Regions from separate parts of the Streptomyces sp. NPDC102360 genome, predicted to be linked through region 1. Evidence: riboswitches for the same ligand, from Rfam matches in the RefSeq annotation. Region 1 holds a riboswitch; each other region holds the start of a gene.

What was found. A riboswitch is a leader RNA that binds a small molecule or an ion and turns the genes downstream of it on or off. The one in region 1 is predicted to bind cyclic di-AMP.
Region 2: linked by a shared signal. The riboswitch ahead of ACIRHA_RS13810 (M23 family metallopeptidase) and the one ahead of ACIRHA_RS33310 (transglycosylase family protein) in region 1 are both predicted to bind cyclic di-AMP.
Region 3: linked by a shared signal. The riboswitch ahead of ACIRHA_RS20840 (M23 family metallopeptidase) and the one ahead of ACIRHA_RS33310 (transglycosylase family protein) in region 1 are both predicted to bind cyclic di-AMP.

What each region holds. Positions count from the first base shown of each region.
Region 1 covers NZ_JBIWLG010000011.1:66,153-70,356, reverse strand. Annotated here, with positions in the region: gene ACIRHA_RS33320 (cytochrome P450) at 1-827, shown strand, start outside; gene ACIRHA_RS33315 (transglycosylase family protein) at 982-2,046, shown strand; cyclic di-AMP (ydaO/yuaA leader) riboswitch at 2,226-2,383, shown strand; gene ACIRHA_RS33310 (transglycosylase family protein) at 2,388-3,104, shown strand; gene eno (phosphopyruvate hydratase) at 3,415-4,204, shown strand, end outside.
Region 2 covers NZ_JBIWLG010000002.1:985,779-989,982, forward strand. Annotated here, with positions in the region: gene ACIRHA_RS13800 (HPr family phosphocarrier protein) at 1-229, shown strand, start outside; gene ACIRHA_RS13805 (GntR family transcriptional regulator) at 412-1,098, opposite strand; gene ACIRHA_RS13810 (M23 family metallopeptidase) at 1,320-2,120, opposite strand; cyclic di-AMP (ydaO/yuaA leader) riboswitch at 2,133-2,295, opposite strand; gene ACIRHA_RS13815 (M16 family metallopeptidase) at 2,536-3,903, opposite strand; gene ACIRHA_RS13820 (M16 family metallopeptidase) at 3,921-4,204, opposite strand, start outside.
Region 3 covers NZ_JBIWLG010000004.1:533,097-537,300, forward strand. Annotated here, with positions in the region: gene ACIRHA_RS20835 (PP2C family protein-serine/threonine phosphatase) at 242-1,279, shown strand; cyclic di-AMP (ydaO/yuaA leader) riboswitch at 1,533-1,677, shown strand; gene ACIRHA_RS20840 (M23 family metallopeptidase) at 1,689-2,741, shown strand; gene ACIRHA_RS20845 (aldo/keto reductase) at 2,934-3,887, shown strand; gene ACIRHA_RS20850 (PrsW family intramembrane metalloprotease) at 3,881-4,204, opposite strand, start outside.

The DNA.
Region 1 (4,204 bases):
TCCCCATCTACGCCATCTGCGACCTCCTCGGCGTCCCCCGCGAGGACCAGGACGACTTCCGCGAGTGGGCGGGCATGATGATCCGCCACGGCGGGGGACCGCGCGGCGGCGTGGGCCGCTCCGTGAAGAAGATCCGCGCCTACCTGGCCGAACTCATCCACCGAAAGCGCAACGAGCCGGGCGACGACCTCATTTCCGGCCTGATCCGCGCCTCGGACCACGGCGAGCACCTCACGGAGAACGAGGCCGCGTCACTCGCCTTCATCATCCTGTTTGCCGGGTTTGAGACGACCATCAATCTCATCGGCAACGGCGCGTACGCCCTGCTCACTCACCCCGGCCAACGCGAGCGTCTGCAGCAGTCCATCGCGGCGGGGGAGACGGGCCTGCTGGAGACGGGGATCGAGGAACTGCTGCGCTTCGACGGGCCGGTGGAGATGGCCACCTGGCGGTTCGCCAGGGAGCCGCTGACCATCGGCGGCGTGGAGATCGGCGTCGGCGACCCGGTTCTCGTCGTGCTCGCCGCCGCCGACCGCGACCCGGCGCGCTTCACCGAGCCCGACACCCTCGACCTCTCCCGCCGCGACAACCAGCACCTCGGATACGGACACGGCATCCACTACTGCCTCGGCGCCCCGCTCGCGCGCCTGGAGGGGCAGACCGCTCTCGGCACGCTCCTGACGCGCCTGCCGGACCTGCGACTTGCGGTGGAACCTACCGATTTGCGGTGGCGTGGCGGGCTCATCATGCGTGGACTGCGCACGCTCCCGGTGGAGTTCACGCCGCGTCAGAATCCGGCCGGAGCTGACGGGCCGTCAACAATGTGACTTTCACGTGATCTACGCCTGATCGACTTGTGACAGGCGTTCGAGTGCAGCTACGTTCACGGATCATCGCGACACGCGCACAACTGGTTCCACTTTCACCATCCGTCGCACGCAGTACGCACGTAGCAGCATCAGTCTCGCGAAAGGCAACCGCATGCTCTCCGGGAACGGTCGACACCGTCGCCCCCGTCAGGCCCCTGCTCTCGTCGTCGCCGTCGGAGTCACCGGCAGCGCCATCGCGATCCCGCTGTTCGCCGCGAGCGGCGCGAGCGCCGCGACCACGCAGGCGTGGGACAAGCTCGCCGAGTGCGAGAGCGGCGGGCAGTGGAGCCTGGACGCCGGTAACGGCTACTACGGCGGCCTCCAGTTCACGCAGGAGAGATGGGAGCAGTACGGGGGGCTCGACTACGCCCCGCGTGCCGACCAGGCCAGCCGCTCGCAGCAGATAGCCGTCGCCGAGAAGGTTCTCGACGACAAGGGCGTGAGTGCCTGGCCGATGTGCTCGCTCACCGCGGACCTCACCAAGGACGACGATTCGGCGGACGTCGATCCGGGCGTGTCCGCGTCGCCGCAGCCGTCGGAGTCGTCATCCGACTCGTCGTCCGACTCGTCATCCGAGTCCGCGTCCGAGCCCTCCGGCACCGATGCCGACAACAAGTCGGACGAGGGCGCCGATGGTGAAGCCGACAAGGACGCCGACAAGACGGGCTCCGCGGACGCGACAGACAGCGCGACCGATTCGGCCGATTCAGCCGATTCGGGAGACAAGGGTCACGACGAAGCCGACGACTCCCATGTGTCGGGCGATACCTCCGGTAACACCGGTGACAAGGCCGAGGAGTCCTCGACCCCCTCAAGTGACAAGTCCCACGCGCCTTCTGACGACGCCGCCCCCGAGACGGCCCCGCCGTCCGCCTCCCCCTCCGGCGAGGCGTCGGACGACACCACGTCCGGCCGCCACCGCGGCGACCGCGCCGGCGACGACGGCTCCGACTCCCGTACGGGAGAGGGGCGTCACGCCTCGCGCGACGACAAGCGCGACGGTGACACGTACGAGGTCCACGCCGGCGACAACCTCTGGGACATCGCGGAGGCTCAGAACGTGCACGGCGGGTGGGACGCGCTCTATGAGCGGAACAAGGAGACGGTAGGTACCGACCCAGACCTCATCCTTCCTGGTCAGAGCCTGGATCTTGGGGACGTAACGGACAAAAACTAAAGGGAGTTCGGGCTGGTTGAGGGGTTTTGTCCGATGTCGATCGAGTGAGACATGGGTCTCAAAGCCCCTGATCGACTTTGAAATCGGACGGATCGACCGCTTACGTTCGTGACCGCTCGCTTCAGCGGGCCCCGATGGACGTCACGCCGAATCCTGCCAACGTCCGTACGGGAACAGTCGACGCGTAAGCGCCGTAGGCAGGAGCGGGGGACCCAGGTAAGCCGCCCATCCGGAAAACCGGACGGGCTTGGGGTTAAGCAGCGCACAAGGATGCGCGGCCGGACACTCACTGGTCCGAACCCGACAGCTCACCTCGCAGGCGTCGGTGAGGGGATATCTCCATGCTGTTTTCGTCCAAGAGCAAGCACCGCCGCCCGTCCAAGGCCATTCGCGTCGCCACGCTCGGCGGAGTCGCCGCTGCCGCCGTCGCCGTGCCGCTGATGGGTGCCACCTCGGCCTCCGCCGCCACCACGTCCGAGTGGGACCAGGTCGCGCAGTGCGAGTCCGGTGGCAACTGGTCCACCAACACCGGCAACGGTTTCTACGGTGGCCTGCAGTTCTCGTCCTCCACCTGGTCCGCCTACGGCGGCGACCAGTACGCCTCCACCGCCGACCAGGCGTCCAAGGCGCAGCAGATAGCCGTCGGCGAGAAGGTTCTCGCCTCCCAGGGCAACGGTGCCTGGCCGAACTGCGGCTCGGGCCTCTCCTCCACCCCGAACGAGGGTGGCGGCGACGACTCGTCCGCGCAGCAGCAGGCTCCGAAGCAGGAGACCCAGCAGCGCGCCGACCGTTCCGAGCAGCGCCAGCAGCCGCAGCAGCAGGAGGCCCCGAAGCAGGAGGCCCCCAAGCAGCAGGCTCCGAAGCAGGACACCGTCACCACCCCGACCGGCAACAAGGTCGAGAAGGGTGACGGCGAGTACAAGGTCGAGTCCGGTGACACCCTCAGCAAGATCGCCGAGGCGCACCACACGACCTGGCAGCAGCTGTTCGAGAAGAACAAGGACATCGTCAAGGACGCCAACCTGATCTACCCGGGTCAGCAGCTGCACCTCAGCTAAGACGTCCGGCCCCGCGCAGGGGCCACCCGGTCCGCACAGGACCACCACCAGGTACGGGCTCGGCATCGGCGGACGCCGAGCCCCGCCGCACCCCGTCCCCACGGGCCGCTCACTTCGGCGACCTCCCTCCCGGCACAGCCGGGAGGGAGGTCGCTGTTTTTGTTCCGTTAAGGAACATTTCGCTGTCGGCGTTGTCCAAGAGACGGGCGTTCGGATGGCCGATGCCCCCGGGCCGGTTACGCTCAGGGGGGCGGGACCCGTTGTCCGACGGTGCCCGCGAAGCTTCGTCACATCCAAGAAGGAGATGCTCGTGCCGTCCATCGACGTCGTCGTAGCCCGGGAAATCCTGGACTCCCGAGGCAACCCCACGGTCGAGGTCGAGGTCGGCCTCGACGACGGCAGCACGGGTCGTGCTGCCGTTCCGTCCGGTGCCTCCACCGGTGCCTTCGAGGCCATCGAACTCCGCGACGGTGACCCCAACCGTTACCAGGGCAAGGGCGTCGAGAAGGCCGTCCTCGCCGTCATCGAGCAGATCGGCCCGGAGCTCGTCGGTTACGACGCCACCGAGCAGCGCCTGATCGACCAGGCGATGTTCGACCTGGACGCCACCGACAACAAGGGCTCGCTCGGCGCCAACGCCATCCTCGGCGTCTCCCTCGCCGTCGCGCACGCCGCCTCCGAGGCCTCCGACCTGCCGCTGTTCCGCTACCTCGGTGGCCCGAACGCGCACCTGCTGCCGGTCCCGATGATGAACATCCTGAACGGTGGGTCCCACGCGGACTCCAACGTCGACATCCAGGAGTTCATGATCGCCCCGATCGGCGCGGAGTCCTTCTCCGAGGCCCTGCGCTGGGGCGCCGAGGTCTACCACACGCTGAAGAAGGTCCTGAAGAGCAAGGGCCTGGCCACCGGCCTGGGCGACGAGGGCGGCTTCGCCCCGAACCTGGGCTCGAACCGTGAGGCCCTCGACCTGATCCTCGAGGCCATCAAGGAGGCCGGCTACGTTCCCGGCCAGCAGATCGCCCTCGCGCTCGACGTCGCCGCCTCCGAGTTCTACAAGGACGGCAAGTACCAGTTCGAGGGCAAGGAGCGCTCCGCCG
Region 2 (4,204 bases), on a different contig from region 1:
CGCTTCCATCTTCGTCCGCGCTGCCACGGCGGCCGGCGTTCCCGTGACGATCGCCAAGGCCGACGGCAACCCCGTCAACGCCGCCTCCATGCTGGCCGTGCTCGGCCTGGGCGCGCAGGGCGGCGAGGAGATCGTGCTGGCCTCCGACGCCGAGGGCGCGGACGCCGCGCTCGACCGTCTGGCGAAGCTGGTCGCCGAGGGGCTCGAGGAGCTTCCCGAGACCGTCTGACACAAAGGCAAAAGCAGTACGGCTGAGCCGCGCGCCCCGAAGAGGGACGCGCGGCTTTTTCGTTCACCATTGCGACACGAATTGGGCAACAGAGAATAGGAGGAACCAGGCAGCTGGAATTGATCCGCACCTCATTCGATTCATTCGCCGAATAGTGCACTTCTTTGTATACGGCGCTTTTGTTAAAGCTGGCGACCCACCGTGTTGACTGCATGTTGCGAAGTCCTCACGCGCTCGCCCGCGCGGGGCACGCGCAGCCTGTGGGCGGCCGCCGCCCGCTCCGCATGCAGGACGGTCAGGGCGCGGGAACGCTCCGCGTCACCCCGCGCCACGGCGTCGACGATGGCGCCGTGCTCGGCCCAGGACTCGGCCGGCCGGGCCGGGCTCTCCACGGCGTACATCCAGGCAATCTTGTGGCGAAGCTGGGTGAGCAGGGTGATCAGGCCGGGGCTGCCGGAAGCCTGAGTAAGCGTCTCGTGGAACCAACTGCCGAGAGAGCGCAGATCCTCGCTCTGACCTCGCCTGGAGCGCTCCTGCCCCAGCCTGACCAGGCCGCGCAGCACCTTGAGGTGCGCCTCCGTGCGGCGCTGCGCGGCGCGGGCGGCCGCCATGGGTTCGAGCAGCGTGCGGATCTCCAGGAGATCGGCCGCCTCCCGCTCGGTGGGTTCGGCCACGCACGCGCCCGCGTGCCTGCGCGTGACGACGAACCCCTCCGCCTCCAGGGTGCGCAGCGCCTCACGGACGGGCACACGCGAGACCCCGTAGCGACGCGCGAGCAGTTCCTCGGTGAGCCTGCCACCGCGCTCGTACACGCCGGCGACGATGTCGTCGCGGATCGCTGTGCATACCGACTGTGCGGGAATGCGCATGACTCGACCTCCGCCTCAATGCCCGCGACACGCGGTCTATTGACGCCCGGTCGGGCGCGAATGACACGCGGCCGGAACGTTTACCCCGTGACTCTATTCCACCGGACTTGAATTTCCGACGAGAGAACTGAATCCGGGGATATTTTTTGGACACCGCGGACCCGCGCACACGAAAGCCCCGGCTCGATGAGCCGGGGCTTTCGTGGAGTGTGCCTGGCGGGTCAGACGTTCACACCGTGCTGTCGCAGGTACGCGACGGGGTCGATGTCCGAGCCGTAGTCGGGGCCGGTACGGGCCTCGAAGTGGAGGTGCGGGCCCGTGACGTTGCCGGTGGCTCCGGAGAGGCCGATCTGCTGACCGGGGGTGACGTCCTGGCCGACGGAGACGCCGATCGAGGACATGTGACCGTACTGGGTGTACGTACCGTCCTTCATCTTGATCACGACGTTGTTGCCGTACGCGCCACCCCAGCCGGCCTCGACGACGGTACCCATGCCGACCGCGTGCACCGAAGTGCCGCTGGAGGCGTGGAAGTCGATGCCGGTGTGGCTGCCGGAGGACCACAGTCCGCTGCCGGCCTGGTAGGCGGTGGAGACGTACGAGCCGGATATCGGCGACACGAAGCTGTTCAGGCGCTTGCGCTCGGCCTCGCGGGCGGCGCGCTCCTTGGCCTCGCGCTCCTTCTCGGCCTTCTCGGCGGCCCGCTTCTTGGCCTCCGCCTCGGCCTTGCGCTTGGCCTCCTCGGCCTTCTTCTTGGCCTCGGCCTCGGCCTTCGCCTTGGCGGCCGCCTTCTGCTGCGCGGTGGCCTGCGCGTCGATCTGCTCGGCCAGGGAGTCGCCGATGGCGACGGCCTGCGTGAGGCCGTCGTGCGGGACTGTCGCGGTGTCGGCGGCGAGCGCGGGGGCGGCGAGGCCACCCACCACGCCCGTCGTGGTGATGGCGGCGACGCCCGCGAACTGAGCGGTGGTACGCGTCAGGCGGCTGGGACGGCGGTGCTTCCCGGTGGCACGGGTGAACCCCATGAAGTGGCTGGTCCTTTCCTTCCTTCTCGCCTACCGGGTTAGCTGACGGGTTCGGAGCAGGAAGGTCTCCTACAGACTCCCTCCCCTACGGGAAGAGCGCCCGATTCACCCCAGGGACTTCGGTGGGTCCCCGGCTCCCCTGGCTCGCACCATGGGGACTCGGCGATGACTGTCCGGTGTCGCGGGCGCGACGTACGTCTGGCGAACAGCCGGACCGAACGCTAAGCGGGGCGTCTTTGAATCAACAAACAGAACCCGCCTTTTGTAGCGCACGCCACAGGGCAGACAGGCAACCTCTACGCCAATACGGACATTTGGGAACGTGTGGTGATTATGGATGATCGTGACCGACGCCACGAAGCCCCGGCGGCCAGTGACGGCGCCGGGGCTTCGTGGGGTGCCGCGGGAGACGAGCTCAGCCGGCGACCACAGTGACTTCGCCAATACCGAGCGCCTTCACCGGCTCCTCGATCTGCGCGGCGTCGCCCACCAGGATCGTGACCAGACGGTCCGCGGGGAACGCGCTCACGACGGCGGCCGTGGCCTCCACGGTGCCCGTAGCGGCCAACTGCCGGTACACCTGCGCCTGGAAGTCGTCCGGCAGGTGCTGCTCGACCTGGTCGGCGAGGGTGCTCGCGACGGCCCCCGCGGTCTCGAACTTCAGCGGGGCGACACCCACCAAGTTCTGTACGGCGGTGTCCCGTTCGGCATCCGTGAGCCCCTCGGCCGCCAGCGTGCGCAGGACCTTCCACAGGTCGTCGAGCGCGGGCCCGGTGTTCGGCGTGTCCACCGAGCCGCTGATGGCGAGCATCGCGGCGCCGCTGCCGTCGGGCGCGGAGCGCAGCACCTGGGCGAAGGACCGCACACCGTAGGTGTAGCCCTTCTCCTCGCGCAGGACGCGGTCCAGGCGCGACGTGAGGGTGCCGCCCAGGCAGTACGTGCCGAGGACCTGCGCGGCCCACACACGGTCGTGCTTGTCCGGTCCGACCCGGCCCATGAGCAACTGCGTCTGCACGGCGCCCGGGCGGTCCACGATGATCACGCGACCGGTGTCGTCGGCGACGACCGGCGGCACGGGGCGCGGCTCGGCGGTGTCACCCGTCCAGGCGCCGAGCGTGTCGGCGAGGAGGGCGTCCAGGTCGATGCCCGTCAGGTCGCCCACGACGACGGCCGTCGCGGTGGCGGGGCGTACGTGCCGGTCGTAGAAGGCGCGCACTGCCGCGGCGTCGATGGCCGAGACGGTCTCCTCGGTGCCCTGGCGCGGGCGCGACACGCGCGCGTCGGCCGGGAAGAGCTGCCTGGAGAGCTCCTTGGCGGCGCGCCGGGCCGGGTTGGCGCTCTCGTGCGGGATCTCGTCCAGGCGATTGCGGACGAGGCGCTCGATCTCGCTGTCGGTGAAGGCGGGGGCCCGCAGGGCGTCGGCCAGGAGGGCGAGCCCCTTGGACAGGCGGGAGGCCGGCACTTCGAGGGAGGCACGGACGCCGGGGTGGTCGGCGTGCGCGTCCATCGTGGCGCCGCAGCGCTCCAGCTCGGCGGCGAACTCCTCGGCGGAGTGCTTGTCGGTGCCTTCGTTGAAGGCCCGCGCCATGATCGTCGCGACGCCGTCGAGGCCCTTCGGTTCGGCGTCCAGCGGCGCGTCCAGGTGCACCTCCACGGCGATGACCTGCTGGCCGGGCCGGTGGCAGCGCAGCACCGTCAGTCCGTTGGGGAGCGCGCCGCGCTCCGGGGCCGGGAACGCCCAGGGCTTGGGCTCGCCCGCCTGCGGCCGGGGATGGAAGTCCATGTTCGCGAGCTGCTCGGTCACTGGCCCGCCTCCTCAGCGTTCTCGGCGTTCTCGGCGTTCTCGGCGTTCTCGGTGTCGGCGGGCGCGGTCGGCTCGTACACGAGGGACGCGCGGTTGTCGGGGCGCAGCCGCGCCTTGGCGATCTCCTGGACGTCCTCGGCGGTCACGTCCAGGACGCGCCCCACGGCGGTCAGGGCGAGCTGCGGGTCGCCGAACAGGACGGCGTAGCGGCACAGCTCGTCCGCGCGCCCCGCGACCGTGCCCAGGCGGTCCAGCCACTCGCGCTCCAACTGGGCCTGGG
Region 3 (4,204 bases), on a different contig from region 1:
GAGATTCCGGCCTCTTGTCATGTGTGTTCCCGCCCGGTCACCCGTGTTGCGCACGTCACTTTCCCCACCCGTACGGCCCACCCCTGCTCGCCCCCGCGCCCCCGTGCGGGAACTCTTGGTGAGACGCCGGAAGCTGGCAGGGAACGGCAGGAGACGAGTGGTGGGGCAGCGAACAGGAGGCACCGGCGGGAGACGGGGGCGGCACGGCTCCGACCCCGTGAGCGTCCGTCTCTTCCTGCGGATGCTGCCCCTGCTGCTCGTCATCGGCGGCGCGATCTACGAGTACGTCACCCCCAGCGGCTTCCCCGGCGCCCCCCTGTTCAGCGCGGCGCCTCTGGTGGCCGCCCCTTTCTTCTCGCTCGGCGCGACGATCCTGACGGGCGTCGTGTCGATCGGGGCGATCGTCACCGTGCACCTGCGCTACACGGGGAACCTCGACTCCGTGTTCGTCACCGAGATCGTCACCGTGGCCACCGTCTGCCTCCTGGCCTGTGTGATCAACCGGATCGTGTACCGCGGCTACGAGCAGCTGGCCTCCGCCCGTGAGATCGCGCAGGCCGCGCAGCTCGCGGTGCTGCCCCGGCCGGCCCAGCGGCTCGGCGGCTTCGTGATCGCGGCGCGCTACGAGGCGGCGCAGGCCGACGCGTTCATCGGCGGTGATCTGTACGCGGTCCAGGACACCCCGCACGGCATCCGGATCATCGTCGGCGACGTACGCGGCAAGGGCATGGGGGCGGTCGCCGCGGTCGCCGTCGTCATCGGCGCGTTCCGGGAGGCCGCCGAGCAGGAGGGCTCCCTGGAGGCGGTCGCCCAGCGCCTGGAGCGGGCCCTGGCCCGCGAGGGCACCCGGCGCAGCGGCATCGACGACTTCGAGGGCTTCACCACCGCGGTGCTCGTCGAGATCCCGCACGGCGTCGAGCTCGTCCGCGTCCTCAACCGCGGTCACCCCAGCCCGCTGCTGCTGCTCGGCGACGGCACCGTGCGCGCACTCGACCCGTGCCAGGCGGCGCTGCCGCTCGGCATGAGCGAACTCGGCAGCTGGCCGGACCGGGCCGTGGAGGCGGCGTTCCCGTCCGCGGCCACGCTGCTGCTCTACACCGACGGGCTCTCCGAGGCGCGCGACGCGAGCGGCCGCTTCTACGATCCGGCGGCCCGGCTCTCCGGACGTGTCTTCCCGGGGCCCGAGGAACTTCTCGCGTCCCTCGCCGCGGAGGTCCGCGCGCACACCGGCGACGGGACGAAGGACGACATGGCGCTGCTCGCCGTGCGGCGGGGCTGAGTTCCTTGATCGTTGTTACCTGTGGTAGCCGACCGTAGTCGAACGGCGTCGCTCCGCATAACAATTGACGCACCATCAGTTGGATGGACGTTTGTGGTGAGCGATCAACTCGCCCCGATCCGCCCCCTGGTGTCCCGATAAGTCCTGGCCAGAGTCGTGAACGATCAGTGGGAAGCGCTTGGAATTACTGTCTGCTGTCTATTAACGTTCGATAACGCAGCGCGGTCGTCCCAGCCGTCACAAGAGATGGCTCCGTGCGCACACGCTTAATCCCGCAAGGGAACCGGGGAACCATCAACTTGGGGTGAATCGGACATCGTTGAAGCTCGCGATGTCGGTAGGAGACCTTCCTGCTCCGAACCCGTCAGCTAACCCGGTAGGCGAGAAGGAAGGAAAGGAGAGCGCCCCCGTGGCGTCGAACCGGCCTGCCCCAGACTTCTTCTATGGACCCGAAGACGACTTCGGTGTCGAGCAGGAGACCTGGGAGGAGTGGAATCCCACCGAGGAGTCCGTCTCCTCCGTCCGCGGCAGGCATCGCGTAGCCCGCCGCCGTGGTGGATTCGCGCGCAGCTCCACCGTTCTCGGCGTCGGTGTGGTCGCCGCCGTCGGCGCGGGCGGCATCGCCACCGCACAGGGCGGCAAGCCTGCCGTCCACATATCCATGCCCGACCTGTCGGCGGTCAAGGACTCGCTGCCCGAGGCCAAGTCGCTGCCGGGCGTGGGCTCGTTGATGTCCGACGGTTCGGACTCCGACGCGGACTCCGGCGCCACGGCCTCCCCGCTGAGCGGCGCCGGTATCACTCAGGCCGAGGCCGCCGACGGGCAGACCGGCGCCGGCGAGGCGCTGCGGGCCCGCATCATGCAGCAGGCCGAGACGCAGCAGGACGCGGCCGACGCCACCGCCAAGCAGGCCGCCGAGGAGGCCGCCGCGAAGCAGGCCGCCGCCGAGGCCGCGGCCAAGCAGGACGCGGCCAAGGCCAAGGAGCTCGCCGAGAAGAAGAAGGCCGAGGCGGAGGCCCGCCGCAAGGCCGAGGCCGAGCGCCTCGCCAAGCTGGCCAAGAGCTTCAAGCTCCCGGTCGCCTCGTACACGCTCTCCGGCACCTTCGGCCAGCCCGGCTCCATGTGGTCCTCCGGGTACCACACGGGCCTCGACTTCGCCGCCTCCACCGGTACGCCGATCCGCGCCATCCACTCCGGCACGGTCACGGAGGCCGGCTGGGCAGGCGCGTACGGCTACCGCACGGTGCTCACCCTCGACGACGGCACGGAGCTGTGGTTCTGCCACCAGTCCTCGCTCAATGTCAGCGCGGGCCAGAAGGTCAGCACCGGCGATGTCATCGGCCGCGTGGGCGCCACGGGCAATGTCACCGGGCCGCACCTCCACCTGGAGGTCCACCCCGACGGGCAGTCCACCGGCGTCGACCCGGCATCGTGGCTGCGCGAAAAGGGCCTCACCCCCTGAGAGCCTCTCCCTGAGAGCCTCTCCCTGAGAGCCTGTTCGCGGGCTCTGAGCCGGTGAACTCCGGCAGTCCTGGCGCTCACCCCCCGACGCCTGGGCTGCCGGTTTGCCCATTACTGGGCCGCTTGGGTCTCTTGAGGCGATTTCCGGCGTGATCGCGGAATACCGTATTCCGTACGGGTGTTGAGTCGGGGCATGACTTCCTCTCCTTCTCTGCGCAAGCTCGGCACCTCCGACCTCGAGGTTTTCCCGCTGTCCCTGGGTGGCAACGTGTTCGGCTGGACCGCCGACGAGGCCACGTCCTTCGAGGTGCTCGACGCGTACGTCGCCGCGGGCGGCAACTTCATCGACACCGCCGACGTGTACTCGGCGTGGGTGGACGGCAACCGGGGCGGTGAGTCGGAGACCGTCATCGGCAAGTGGCTGGCCTCGCGTGGCCGCCGCGACGACGTCGTCATCGCCACCAAGGGCAGCCAGCACCCCGAGTTCCAGGGCCTGTCCGCGGCCAACATCAAGGCAGCGGCCGACGCCTCCCTGAAGCGCCTGGGCACCGACCACATCGACCTGTACTACACGCACTACGACAAGCCCGAGGTCCCGGTCGAGGAGATCATCGGCGCCCTCGACGAGCTGGTGAAGGCGGGCAAGGTACGCCACATCGCCGCGTCGAACATCTCCGCGCAGCGCCTCCAGGACTCCCTCGACCTCTCCGACCGCGAGGGCCTCGCCCGTTACGTCGCGCTCCAGCCGCACTACAACCTCGTCTCGCGCGACACGTACGAGGGTGAGCTGCAGGACGTCGCCGCGCGCGGCGGCCTCGGGGCCGTTCCCTACTACGCGCTCGCGTCCGGCTTCCTGACCGGAAAGTACCGGCCGGGCGTGACGGTCGACAGCGCGCGGGCCGCCGGCGCCGGCAAGCACCTGGAGACCGAGCGCGGGCAGCGGGTACTCACCGCGCTCGACGAGATCGCGCAGACGCACGACGCCGAGATCGCCACGGTCGCCCTCGCCTGGCTCGCCGCGCAGCCCACGGTGACGGCGCCGATCGCGTCCGCGCGGAACACCGAACAGCTCCCGGCGCTGCTCGCGGTGGCGGACGTGGAGCTGACGCAGCCGGAGCTCGACCGGCTCACGGCGGCGTCTCAGTAGCGGTACGGGTTGTTGTCGTAGGTGTACGCGGGTCCCTGCGCCAGTGGGACCGCGTACACCGGGGGCAGCCACATCGGCGTCGCGATCTGGGAGCCGTACGCGAGCGCCGGGCGCGCGTAGTGGCGCCGCGCCCACAGCGCCTCAAGGAGTTCCCGCTCCCGTACGACGTAGTCCGCGCCGGCCCTGCCCTTGCGGCCGCGGTGGCGCAGCAGTGCGAGGGACGTCGCGTGGTCCTCGTACTCGGCGACCGCCGTCGCGGCCGCCCGGCCTCCGTAGTGCGTGGCGAAGTCGCGGGCCAGGCGCCGCGCCTTGAGCGA